DNA from 4 places in the Rahnella aceris genome. Region 1 is predicted to be linked to each of the others. Evidence: predicted binding sites of a transcription regulator. Region 1 holds the regulator's gene; each other region holds the start of a gene.

Region 1 (3,173 bases):
GCAAGATCATTATGTGGGTGCACGCCGGGTAATGACGCCGAAAACGATCCGATAATAAACAATTCGTTAAGTCTGAAGTTTCGCTAATCAGCCATTGAATAGCATTTAACGAAGAGTTTCTGCAGGGAAGAGTATCGGCGGTAACGGCCACTGCGTAAAATTGAAAAGGGCGATTCCTGTAACAGGAATCGCCCTTTTTTATGGCGGATCACTTACTGAATCAGTTCATCACCGCAGTGAAACTGAAAGCGATAATCATAAGCAAAGCGCATACCGTGGTGATCAACGATAATTTCAGGTTGCTGTCCATCAAACCCCCCTTTCGGATCAAATTGTGGCATTTTTTAAGCCACACTAATTGTGTGCCAACGCATTTTCGCATAATTAACATTTAAAATCTTGTGCTGAATGACAATGTATCCCTGAGAATTTTACTTCCACTTTCCTGCATTATAAGAGAAAATTGTCGGTTAACACGCCTGTGTGCCGGTTGATTTCACCCGAGAGCATTTCACGCCTCATTCTGAAGAATCCACCCAACGATTTCACTGCCCTTTTAGAAGCCAGCAGTGAGATCCACGCAAGCAAACGATTAACATAATGCTAACGTGCTGAAACACGTGAGTTCAGGAGTCATTGTTTACATGGCAACGATTAAAGATGTCGCAAAGCGCGCTGGCGTTTCCACTACAACCGTGTCGCACGTCATCAATAAAACACGTTTCGTCGCCGAAGAAACCAAAGAAGCGGTTCTCCTTGCAATCAAAGAGTTACATTACTCGCCGAGTGCTGTAGCCCGCAGTCTGAAGGTCAATAACACCAAAACGATCGGTCTGCTTGCCACCTCCAGCGAAGCGCCCTATTTTGCCGAAGTGATTGAAGCCGTAGAAAACAGCTGCTTCTCCAAAGGCTATACGCTGATTTTGTGTAACTCGCATAATAATCTGGAAAAACAACAAGCCTACCTGCAAATGCTGGCGCAAAAACGCGTCGATGGCTTGCTGGTGATGTGCGCGGAATATCCTGATGAGTTGCTCAATATGCTCGAGGAGCACCGTTCGATCCCAATGGTGGTCATGGACTGGGGCGAAGCGCGTAAGAACTTCACCGACAGCATTATTGATAATGCTTTCGAAGGGGGTTACATGGCCGGGCGTTATCTGATTGAACGCGGTCATCGTGATATTGGGGTGATCCCGGGCCAACTGGCACGTAATACCGGCGGTGGCCGCTTCCAGGGTTTTGTGAAAGCACTGACTGAAGCCAATATTCCGCTGCGTGACGAATGGGTGGTTCAGGGCGATTTCGAGCCGGAATCGGGCTATCAGGCGATGCATAAAATTCTGATGCAGAAGCACCGCCCGACTGCCGTATTCTGTGGTGGCGATGTGATGGCAATGGGCGCAATCTGTGCCGCAGACGAACTGGGCCTGCGCGTTCCTCAGGATATTTCCGTGATCGGTTACGACAATGTGCGTAACGCCCGTTACTTCTCCCCCGCGCTGACAACCGTGCATCAGCCGAAAGAACGTCTGGGTGAAATGGCCTTTACCATGTTGCTGGACAGAATTGTCAGTAAGCGTGAAGAGTCTCAGACCATTGAGGTGCATCCGAAACTGGTCGAACGCCGTTCCGTAGCCGATGGTCCGTACCGCGATTACCGCCGTTAACAGATATCGAACGCCTGCAGATGCAGGCGTTTTTTTCTAATCACGCAGCCATTCCTGATTCATGGTTTCTGTATCGCCCATATATTCCAGCAACCAGGCCAGCGAGGGTGACGGATTGCTTTGATCCCACGTCAGGCAACACGGGCTGTCGGGAAACGTATTTTCCAGCGTCAGCACCTGCAACTTTTTCTGTTCTATCCACGGCGTGACGCGATGAACCGGCATCATACCCACGCATAAGCCTTCGGTCAGGCATTCCAGCGCACAGGTCCAGTCTGGCACGACCAGCCGCCGCTGGTTATCAAGCGTCCATGTATCCCGCTTAGGCAATGTCCGGGAGGTGTCTTCCAGACAGAGTGCAGGATAAGGCCGCAACTCATCATCATTCAGCGCGCCGGATAACTGAGCCAGCGGATGTTGCGGGCTGACGACGCAATGCCAGTCCATAAATCCCATGTCACGAAAACTGAAGCCCCCGCCAACCGGTATCGCGCGTGTAGCACCGATCGCCACGTCTGCCCGCCCGTCAACCAGCGCATCCCAGACACCATTAAACACTTCTGAGTGAATAATGAGTTCGGTGTCCGCAAAATGGCGGTAGAAATCGAGCACCAGACGCCGTGTCCGTGCGGGTTTTACAATCCGGTCAACCGCCACACGTAATTCGCCGCGCCAGCCGTTCGCCACCTGCTGACACTGCCGGCGCGTGGCTATCATTTTTTTTGTCAGAATCCGCGCTTCATCGACAAAAACCTTTCCCGCAGGCGTCAGTACCACGTCACGATGGCGACGTTCAAACAACGGCACGGCCAGCCACTGCTCAAGCTGACGGACGGTATAGCTGATAGCAGAAGGTACGCGGTGCAAATCTTGCGCTGCCGCACTAAAACTACCTGTTCTTGCCACGGCATCTACCACTTCAAGGGCGTATTCTGACCACATAATTCAGCCTTCAATATTTTTGATAGCAGAGTGCAAATATTAGCGTTTCACAAGCCTGTTATCAAAGCGTTAAACTCCGCCTCCGGTATGTAATCTGCATCACATCATCTGCAATAAATAAATTAATGAGACGATAATGAAACCCTCCTTTGGATTTATGCTCTATCTCGCGGGACTGAGCATGCTGGGCTTTTTAGCCACTGATATGTATCTGCCTGCGTTCAGCGCCATGCAAACCAGTCTGATGACCAGCCCCGGGATGATCAGCGCAAGTCTGAGCATTTTTCTCGGCGGATTTGCTCTCGGTCAGTTGTTATGGGGGCCGTTGTCAGACAGGATCGGCCGTAAACCGGTATTGCTTCTTGGTCTGACACTGTTTGCGGTCGGTTGTCTGGGCGTTATCTGGGTTGAGAATGTACGCGCCCTTCTGGCCCTGCGCTTCTTACAGGCGATGGGCGTTTGTGCCGCCGCAGTCACCTGGCAGGCAATCGTTGTTGACCGTTTCTCTGCCGATGTGGCGAAAAAAACCTTCGCCAGCATTATGCCGTTAGTGGCTCTTTC
Region 2 (3,173 bases), 820 kb from region 1:
CTGAGGTACTGACAGATGATGCTGCGCCGCTACCTGTTCGAAATCACTTTTTCATCAATGATCCTCTGCGGTCTGATTACCCTGTCCTTTTACTTCTGACGTTTTGATCCCCCCTTTATTCCCTCTGCAGACATTTTTTAACGCCCTGATGCCATAAAACAAAAAACCGCCTTTCGGCGGTTGGTATTTTGTCTGTTTCAGAAAGGCTTATCAGTAAAGCAAACGGGCACGAATGGTTCCCGGAATCGCCTTCATCAGTTGCAGCGCGGTAGTCAGCGTATTGATATCCGTTTCCGCATCAATCACCACATAACCGATTTCTGGGCTGGTTTGCAGGTACTGCGCAGCAATGTTGATACCCTGTTCCGCAAAAATCTGGTTGATGCTGGTCAGCACACCCGGACGATTTTCGTGGATATGCAGCAGACGGCTGGCTTTCTCGGTGTGCGCTGGCAGAGACGCTTCCGGGAAGTTGACCGCTGACAGTGTAGAACCGTTGTCAGAGTATTTCGCCAGTTTGCCTGCCACTTCGAGGCCGATACCTTCCTGCGCTTCCATCGTTGAACCGCCGATATGCGGCGTCAGCAGCACGTTGTCAAATTCACACAGCGGAGAATTGAACGGGTCACTGTTAGTCGCCGGTTCTTCCGGGAAGACGTCGATAGCCGCACCGGAAAGATGTTTGTTACGCAGCGCATTGCACAGAGCAGGAATGTCGATGACCGTACCGCGTGAGGCGTTGATTAACAACGCGCCCGGCTTCATCTGCGCCAGTTGCAACTCGGAGATCATGTCTTTGGTTCCGGCTGTTTCCGGCACATGCAGCGTGACCACGTCGCTGGTATTGAGCAATTCTTCCAGTGTGGCAATCGGCTGCGCGTTGCCCAAAGGCAGTTTGCTTTCGATGTCATAATAGAAGACGCGCATCCCCAGGCTTTCCGCCAGGATCCCCAGTTGCGTACCAATGTGGCCGTAACCGATAATGCCCAGACGCTTGCCGCGCGCTTCGAACGAGCCGACGGCTAATTTGTTCCAGACACCACGGTGCGCCTTGGCGTTAGCTTCAGGAATGCCACGCATCATCAGCAGCATTTCGCCCAGCACCATTTCGGCAACCGAACGGGTGTTGGAGAAGGGTGCGTTAAAGACCGGAATACCGCGACGGGTCGCAGCTTTCAGATCTACCTGATTGGTGCCGATACAGAAACACCCAACAGCCACCAGTTTTTCTGCTGCCTGGAACACTTCTTCAGTCAGCTGAGTACGCGATCGGAGTCCAACAAAGTGCGCATCACGGATCGATTCTTTCAGCGATTGCGTGTCTAAAGCACCTTTGTGAAATTCAATATTGGTGTAACCCGCGGCACGGAGTGTATCAACCGCACTTTGGTGGACGCCTTCCACTAACAAAAATTTAATCTTGTCTTTCTCAAGTGATACTTTTGCCATTTCCCGACCCTATATTTTTCTGGCTGAATTCGAACTGCAAGATGACTGCTCACAGTCAACATAACAAAAAATCCGCCATCATCAATACAAACGATTGCCTGCCCCCCAGCAGAAGGCTCAGCACGCCTGCCGGTTTTTAGCATTTCATGCTGGTTCAATTTTACTGTGCCAGACGTTCAGGAGGAGAAATACAGAAATGTGACATAAGTCACCAAATTAAAGCCTTTGAAGAAAAGATGATTCAGTCAGAAAATTATCATCTTCATAACATTGCGTTATGACAGCGCAATGACGAGGCTTAGGCTGGCTGCCTTGCCCTAAAGCAGCCAGATCTTCTGCTTATATTCTGATTACTTCAGTTTGACGGTTTTGACACCTTCAGAAGTCCCGACCAGCGCCACGTCAGCACCCCGGTTGGCGAACAGGCCGACAGTCACAACACCGGCAATACTGTTGATCTTATTTTCCATCGCGACGGCATCAAGAATGTTCAGGTTATGCACATCAAGGATCACGTTGCCATTGTCTGTCAGCACATTCTGGCGGTATTCCGGCAGGCCGCCGAGTTTAACCAGTTCACGCGCAACATAAGAGCGCGCCATTGGGATCACTTCCACCGGCAGCGGGAATTTACCCAGCACATCAACCTGCTTGGAAGCATCCACGATACAGATGAATTTTTTGGCAATCGCGGCAATGATTTTTTCGCGGGTCAGCGCAGCGCCACCCCCTTTGATCATCTGCATCGAGCCGTTGATTTCATCCGCGCCATCGACATACACATCCAGCGAATCCACTTCATTGCTGTCGAAAACATGAATACCCAGACTCTTCAGTTTTGCGGTAGAGGCATCGGAGCTTGAAACCGCACCTTCAATCTGGCCTTTGATGGAACCCAGTGCATCAATGAAATGTGCGGCGGTGGATCCGGTACCGACACCGACAATGGTGCCCGGCGTGACGTAATCCAGTGCGGCCCAGCCGACTGCTTTTTTCAATTCTTCCTGCGTCATAATGGCTTCTCTGTCTGATAACACGTAAGTGGCGTGAATAGTTCGGTGGAACGAAGAGTGCCGGTGATTATAAAGCATGTCCCGGCAATTTGGATAAACAACACCGCAGCCAGATCACACTTATTAAGTGCAATTGTGCTGCAAACACAAAGATTTTCCTCACCACAAATCCTGACAATCTGTGGCATAGTGTTCGGATAAAATTAAATCTAAGGGACAGAACTCCGATGAAACGCCCGGACTATAGAACGCTGCAGGCACTGGACGCGGTGATCCGTGAGCGCGGTTTTGAGCGCGCAGCGCAGAAGCTTTGCATCACACAATCGGCCGTCTCTCAGCGCATTAAGCAACTGGAAAATTTGTTTGGCCAGCCGCTGCTGGTTCGTACCGTTCCACCCCGGCCGACTGAACAGGGACAGAAATTACTGGCCTTGTTACATCAGGTGGAATTACTGGAAGAAGAGTGGCTTGGCAGTGACAGCAACAATGAAAGCAATGATACACCTCTGCTGCTTTCACTGGCGGTCAACGCCGACAGTCTGGCAACCTGGCTGTTACCGGCGCTGAAATCAGTGCTGGTTGATTCCCCTATCCGCCTGAATTTACAGGTGGAAGACGAAACGCGCACGCAGGAACGTCTGCGTCGTGGTGAAGTGGTGGGCGCGGTAAGTATTCAACCCCAGCCACTGCCGAGCTGTCTGGTGGATCAGC
Region 3 (3,173 bases), 1.8 Mb from region 1:
TCGCGATGCCAGCGTTTGAGCATTTACTGTCGGATACGCAGGTCGCTACGCTGAGCAATCAGTTGTTGCGGCAGTTTGGTAACGATCAGGCGAAAGTGACATCTGACCGCGTGAAAGAATTGCGTGCAGGTGGCAAACCTTCGCCGTTGCTTGAACTGGCGCACTGGGGCATGGGCATTGCGGGACTTGTGGTTATCCTGCTGATTGCGCTGTTCTTTGTACGTCGCCGACGTCGTCATTAATCTGTACTGAACAGCAATAAAAAAGGCTGACATTCTGTGTCAGCCTTTTCTTTTCGTGCAGGGATTAAAGGACTTTGTGCGGACCGAAACATTCGTAATGAATGTTGGCTTCGCTGATGTTCATCGCCAGCAGTTGTTTCGCTGCAAACTGCATAAAGCCGACCGGACCGCACAGGTAGAAATGCATCGCCGGATCGCTCAGCTGTGCGCTGACTTTGCTCAGATCCATCAGCCCTTCATACTGAAAATCTTCACCGGGTAAATCATTCGCCTGTGGCCGGTTATACCAGACATGGCTTTCCAGTTGCGGCAGGTTTTTCTGCGCGCTTGTCACTTCACCGGCAAATGCGTGCACGGCACCGTTTTCAGCCGCGTGCAGCCATTGTACCGGCGCATGATGTCCGCGTTCTGCCAGCGTATTGAGCATACCCAACATCGGCGTCTGACCAACACCTGCAGAAATCAGCGCCACCGGCGTGGTATCGCTGATATCCATAAAGAAATCACCGTGCGGGGCAGCAAGATGAATGATGTCGCCCGGCTGCGCAAAATTATGCAGGAAGTTGGATACGGCGCCTTGCCCTTCGCGTTTTACCGCGATGCGGTAGGTTTTGCCGTTCGGTGCATGGGTCAGGGAATACTGGCGGATTTCCTGATTTTCCAGTGAGGCATCGCGGATATATACCGCCAGATATTGCCCCGGCTGGAAGTCGGCCACCGGTTTACCGTCGACAGGTTCCAGCAGGAAAGAGGTAATCAGCTCACTCTGCGGTTGTTTTTCGGCGATGCGGAATTCACGCGTGCCGCGCCAGCCACCCGTTTTTTCTGCGCTGTCCTGATAAATCTCGGTTTCACGGTTAATAAACACATTCGCCAGCACGCCATAGGCTTTGCCCCATGCATCCAGCACTTCCTGACCCGGACTGAACATTTCATCCAGCGTTGCCAGCAGGTGAGCGCCGACAATATTGTATTGTTCAGGCTGGATGGTGAAGCTGGTGTGTTTTTGCGCGATGCGTTCCACTGCAGGCAGCAGCGCCGCCAGATTTTCAATATTAGCGGCATAAGCGCAGATGGCATCAAACAGCGCCTGACGCTGATCGCCGTTGCGCTGGTTGCTCATATTGAAGATGTCTTTCAGTTCGGGATTATGCGCAAACATACGGTCATAAAAGTGTGCGGTCAGTTTCGGACCGGTCGCAGCGAGCAAAGGAATAGTGGATTTAACGGTGGCGATAGTGGCTGAATCAAGCATGGTGAACACCTTGTCTGTGATGATTTTATTTAAACATGTATTTTAAATGCATCTTATATAAACCCACTATTTCTGTAAACACCCCCTAAAGGGGTAAGGGCTTTTCCCGACAGGGGCTGAGTCACAAAGCTGAAATTTGTACATGTTCAGGTGAATATTTATCCCTTGATTATGGACAGATGTTCGCAGATCAAAGCCTTGCTGTATCTGGAGCCAATCGTTTGCCTAAAAACCTCAAACTGACCCTATCCGAAGGCCGCTTAAACATTTACACTGTGGCGCAGAACCCGGAAGGGGCGTTTATTTTTAGTTTGTTGAGTCAGGAGATGCGGATGTTAAAGCGTGAAATGAACATTGCCGATTATGATGCTGAGCTGTGGGCAGCAATGGAAAAAGAAGTTGTTCGTCAGGAAGAACATATCGAGCTGATTGCGTCAGAAAACTATACCAGCCCGCGTGTCATGCAGGCTCAGGGTTCGCAACTGACCAACAAATATGCAGAAGGCTACCCGGGCAAACGTTATTACGGTGGCTGTGAGTACGTCGACATCGTTGAACAACTGGCTATCGACCGTGCAAAAGAATTGTTCGGTGCAGATTTTGCCAACGTTCAGCCGCACTCCGGCTCACAGGCAAACTTCGCGGTGTATACCGCACTGCTGCAACCGGGCGACACCATTCTGGGGATGAACCTTGGCCATGGCGGTCACCTGACGCACGGTTCACCGGTTAACCTTTCCGGTAAACTGTATAACGTGGTGCCTTATGGTATCGACGAAAGCGGCGACATCGATTACGAAGACGTGAAACGTCAGGCCGAACTGCACAAACCAAAAATGATCATCGGCGGCTTCTCTGCATTCTCCGGTATCGTTGACTGGGCAAAAATGCGTGAAATCGCCGACAGCGTTGGCGCTTACTTCTTCGTTGACATGGCACACGTTGCCGGTCTGATTGCTGCGGGCGTTTACCCGAACCCGGTTCCACACGCACACATCGTGACCACCACCACGCACAAAACGCTGGCTGGCCCACGCGGCGGTCTGATTCTGGCGAAAGGCGGCGACGAAGAGTTCTACAAAAAACTGAACTCTGCTGTCTTCCCGGGTGGTCAGGGCGGCCCGCTGATGCATGTGATTGCCGGTAAAGCGGTAGCACTGAAAGAAGCGATGGAACCTGAGTTCAAAGCTTACCAACAGCAGGTGGCTAAAAACGCACAGGCAATGGTGGCTGTGGTTCTGGAACGCGGCTACAAAGTGGTTTCCGGCGGCACGCACAACCACCTGTTCCTGATGGATCTGGTCGATAAAAATCTGACCGGTAAAGAAGCCGATGCCGCTCTGGGTCGCGCTAACATCACTGTGAACAAAAACAGCGTACCTAACGATCCGAAGAGCCCGTTTGTGACCTCTGGTGTGCGTATCGGTACCCCGGCTGTGACCCGTCGTGGTTTCAAAGAAGCTGAAGTGCGCGAACTGGCTGGCTGGATCTGTGACGTGCTGGACAACGTGAACGACGAAGCAACGATCGAACGCGTTAAACAGAAAGTTCTCGACATCTGTGCACGTTTCCCGGTTTACGCGTAATATTTGCGAAGCCGTTAAGCTGCTAAAACCCGCTACGGCGGGTTTTTTTATGGGCATGTATCAGAATTTGTGAGCTGGCAGACATTACGG
Region 4 (3,173 bases), 1.2 Mb from region 1:
GGCAGTGGCAGGTGTCCAAATAAAACCAATGAGGGTAATAATAATGATGAAGCGCAATATTCTTGCAGTGGTAATCCCTGCTCTGTTAGTTGCTGGTGCAGCTAATGCAGCTGAGATCTATAACAAAGATGGCAACAAACTGGATCTGTACGGTAAAGTTGACGCACGTCACACCTTCTCTGACAATGCTGGCGACGATGGCGACCAGACCTATGTCCGTTTCGGCTTCAAAGGCGAAACTCAAATTACTGACCAACTGACCGGTTACGGCCAGTGGGAATACAACGTTCAGGCTAACCATGCAGAAAGTGCTGGCGATGAAGGCAACAAAACTCGTCTGGGCTTCGCAGGTCTGAAATTTGGTGATGCAGGTTCTTTCGACTACGGTCGTAACTACGGCGTAATCTACGACGTAATGTCCTACACCGACCAATTGCCAATCTATGGCGATGACACCATGTACCAGAACAACGACAACTTCATGGTTGGTCGTGCTAACGGTGTGGCAACTTACCGTAACAGCAACTTCTTCGGTCTGGTTGATGGCCTGAGCTTCGCTGTACAGTACCAGGGCAAAAACGACGAAGGTCGTGATGGTCGTGGCGCAGTTGATTCCAATGGTGACGGCTGGGGTACTTCTGCCGCTTACGCTATCGGCAACTCAGGTGTTAGCATTACTGGTGCTTACTTCTCTTCTAACCGTACTGTTACTCAGAAACAAGACGGCACTGGCGACAAAGCTGACGCATACGCATTCGGCGCTAAATACGACGCTAACAACCTGTACCTGGCAACCTTCTACGGTGAATCACGTAACACCACCGATTACGGTAACCCGGATGCAATTGCTAACAAAACTCAGAACTTCGAAGTTGTTGCTCAGTACCAGTTCGATTTCGGTCTGCGCCCATCTATCGCATACCTGCAGTCTAAAGGTAAGAGCCTGAACGGTTTCACCAACAACGGTTCTACCTACGCTGGCGGCGATGCTGACCTGGTTAAATATGTAGAAGTTGGTACTTACTACTACTTCAACAAAAACATGTCTACCTATGTTGACTACAAAATCAACCTGCTGGACGACAACAGCTACACCAAAGCAGCGGGTCGCAGCACTGACGACATCGTGGGTGTTGGTCTGCAATACCAGTTCTAATATCACTTAACGATGCGCTTACGGGCGCATCAAAGTGGATATCAAGGCAGAGCTTCGGCTCTGCCTTTTGCATTTCTGAGTCTTGAAAAGACCGCTTTTCCACCCTCGCCTATAAAATATTTTAATCTCCCACGCCTTCTCACAACTCTGTTTTCTTTTTGCCGCAAACGGTTGGCAAAAGGGGGCGCTGGCGTTACCCTGATGACCTCTTTCGTAATATCAGGCTATGGAATTTTCCGACATGTTTGAAAAAATCACTGCAGCACCTGCTGACCCTATCCTGGGTCTTACCGATCTTTTCCGCGCTGACGACCGCTCTAATAAAATCAATCTGGGGATTGGTGTTTATAAAGACGAAACAGGTAAAACGCCGGTTCTGGCCAGCGTGAAAAAAGCCGAACAGTTCCTGTTGGAAAATGAAACCACTAAAACCTATCTGAGTATCGACGGGTTGCCTGATTTTGCCCGTTGTACACAGGAACTGCTGTTTGGCAAAGACAGCACGGTTATTGCTGATAAACGGGCACGCACCGCACAGACTCCGGGCGGCACCGGCGCTTTGCGTATCGCAGCGGATTTCATCGCTACACAAACCAGCGCCAGACGCGTGTGGGTCAGTAATCCGAGCTGGCCGAACCATAAAGGTGTGTTCTCTGCTTCCGGTCTGGAAGTTGTGGAATACAATTACTATGACGCTGCAAATCACAGCCTTGATTTCGATGGCATGCTGAAAAGCCTGAGCGAAGCGAAAGCAGGCGACGTGGTGCTGTTCCATGGCTGCTGTCACAATCCAACCGGTATCGATCCTACAGAAGAACAATGGGCACAGCTGGCAGAATTGTCGGTGAGCAACGGCTGGTTACCGTTGTTCGACTTCGCCTATCAGGGCTTTGCAAAAGGTCTGGAAGAAGATGCGGCGGGTCTGCGCCTGTTCGTGGCAAAACATAAGGAATTGCTGGTCGCCAGTTCTTACTCGAAGAACTTCGGCTTATACAATGAACGCGTAGGTGCTTGTACGTTAGTCGCAGCCGATGAAGAAACTGCCGGTCGCGCTTTCAGCCAAATGAAATCGGTTATCCGTGCAAACTACTCCAACCCGCCGTCACACGGTGCTGCGGTTGTAGCCACCATACTGGGTAACGAAGCTTTGCGCACGCTGTGGGAGCAGGAACTAAGCGATATGCGCCTGCGTATCCATCGTATGCGCCAGCTATTCGTCAGCACCTTGCAGGAAAAAGGCGCTCAACAGGATTTCAGCTTTATTATTAACCAGAACGGGATGTTCTCTTTCAGCGGCCTGACCAAAGATCAGGTATTGCGTTTACGTGATGAATTCGGCGTGTACGCGGTGAACTCCGGCCGTATCAACGTTGCCGGCATCACGCTCGAAAATATGGCACCGCTGTGTGAAGCCATCGTCGCCGTACTGTAAAAGATAAGCAGTGTTGCTCAATTAAAAAAGCCCGTCAGGTATCCTGACGGGCTTTTTGTTTTTTGCTGATAAACAGCAAACGTAATTACCAGACCGGCATTTCATCCTGCAGGAACGGGTTCGTTTTACGCTCATAACCAAAGTCTGACATCGGGCCATGACCGGGAATAAAGACCATGTCATCGCCGAGCGGTAATAATTTCGTTTTGATGGAATGAATCAGCGCCTGATGGTCACCACGCGGGAAATCACTGCGGCCTACGCCACCCTTGAAAATCACATCACCAGAAACGGCAATTCGCGCTTTATCATTGATGAAGACAATATGCCCCGGCGTATGGCCTGGACAATGCAACACGGATAAGATTTCTTCACCAACACTCACTGAATCCCCTTCTTCCAGCCAGGTATCCGGCGTCAGCGGGTCACAATGGTCGAGGCCAAACATCTGGCTTTGGGTCGGTAACGCATCCAGCAGGAATTCATCTTCTTTTTGTGGTCCGATAACCGGTACCTGATAGTGCGCAGCCAGTTCTGCTGCGGCACCCACGTGATCAAGATGTCCGTGAGTCAGCAAAATTTGCG

Evidence for each region. The regulator PurR, encoded in region 1, represses purine synthesis genes. The targets are predictions, from matches to a motif close to CANGCAAACGTTTGCNTG.
Region 2: the regulator PurR is predicted to act here: its motif matches at 1,533-1,550, upstream of serA (phosphoglycerate dehydrogenase).
Region 3: the regulator PurR is predicted to act here: its motif matches at 1,708-1,725, upstream of glyA (serine hydroxymethyltransferase).
Region 4: the regulator PurR is predicted to act here: its motif matches at 1,317-1,334, upstream of GW591_RS03020 (amino acid aminotransferase).

The regions. Positions count from the first base shown of each region.
Region 1 covers NZ_JAADJV010000001.1:1,893,144-1,896,316, forward strand. Annotated here, with positions in the region: gene GW591_RS08545 (C40 family peptidase) at 1-55, shown strand, start outside; gene cydH (cytochrome bd-I oxidase subunit CydH) at 221-391, opposite strand; gene purR (HTH-type transcriptional repressor PurR) at 645-1,670, shown strand; gene punR (DNA-binding transcriptional activator PunR) at 1,707-2,612, opposite strand; gene punC (purine nucleoside transporter PunC) at 2,749-3,173, shown strand, end outside.
Region 2 covers NZ_JAADJV010000001.1:2,710,969-2,714,141, forward strand. Annotated here, with positions in the region: gene ydgU (small membrane protein YdgU) at 19-99, shown strand; gene serA (phosphoglycerate dehydrogenase) at 211-1,449, opposite strand; gene rpiA (ribose-5-phosphate isomerase RpiA) at 1,800-2,462, opposite strand; gene GW591_RS12445 (LysR family transcriptional regulator ArgP) at 2,690-3,173, shown strand, end outside.
Region 3 covers NZ_JAADJV010000001.1:142,425-145,597, forward strand. Annotated here, with positions in the region: gene GW591_RS00730 (cytochrome c) at 1-242, shown strand, start outside; gene hmpA (NO-inducible flavohemoprotein) at 307-1,497, opposite strand; gene glyA (serine hydroxymethyltransferase) at 1,830-3,083, shown strand.
Region 4 covers NZ_JAADJV010000001.1:674,285-677,457, reverse strand. Annotated here, with positions in the region: gene ompC (porin OmpC) at 44-1,156, shown strand; gene GW591_RS03020 (amino acid aminotransferase) at 1,398-2,588, shown strand; gene GW591_RS03015 (MBL fold metallo-hydrolase) at 2,674-3,173, opposite strand, start outside.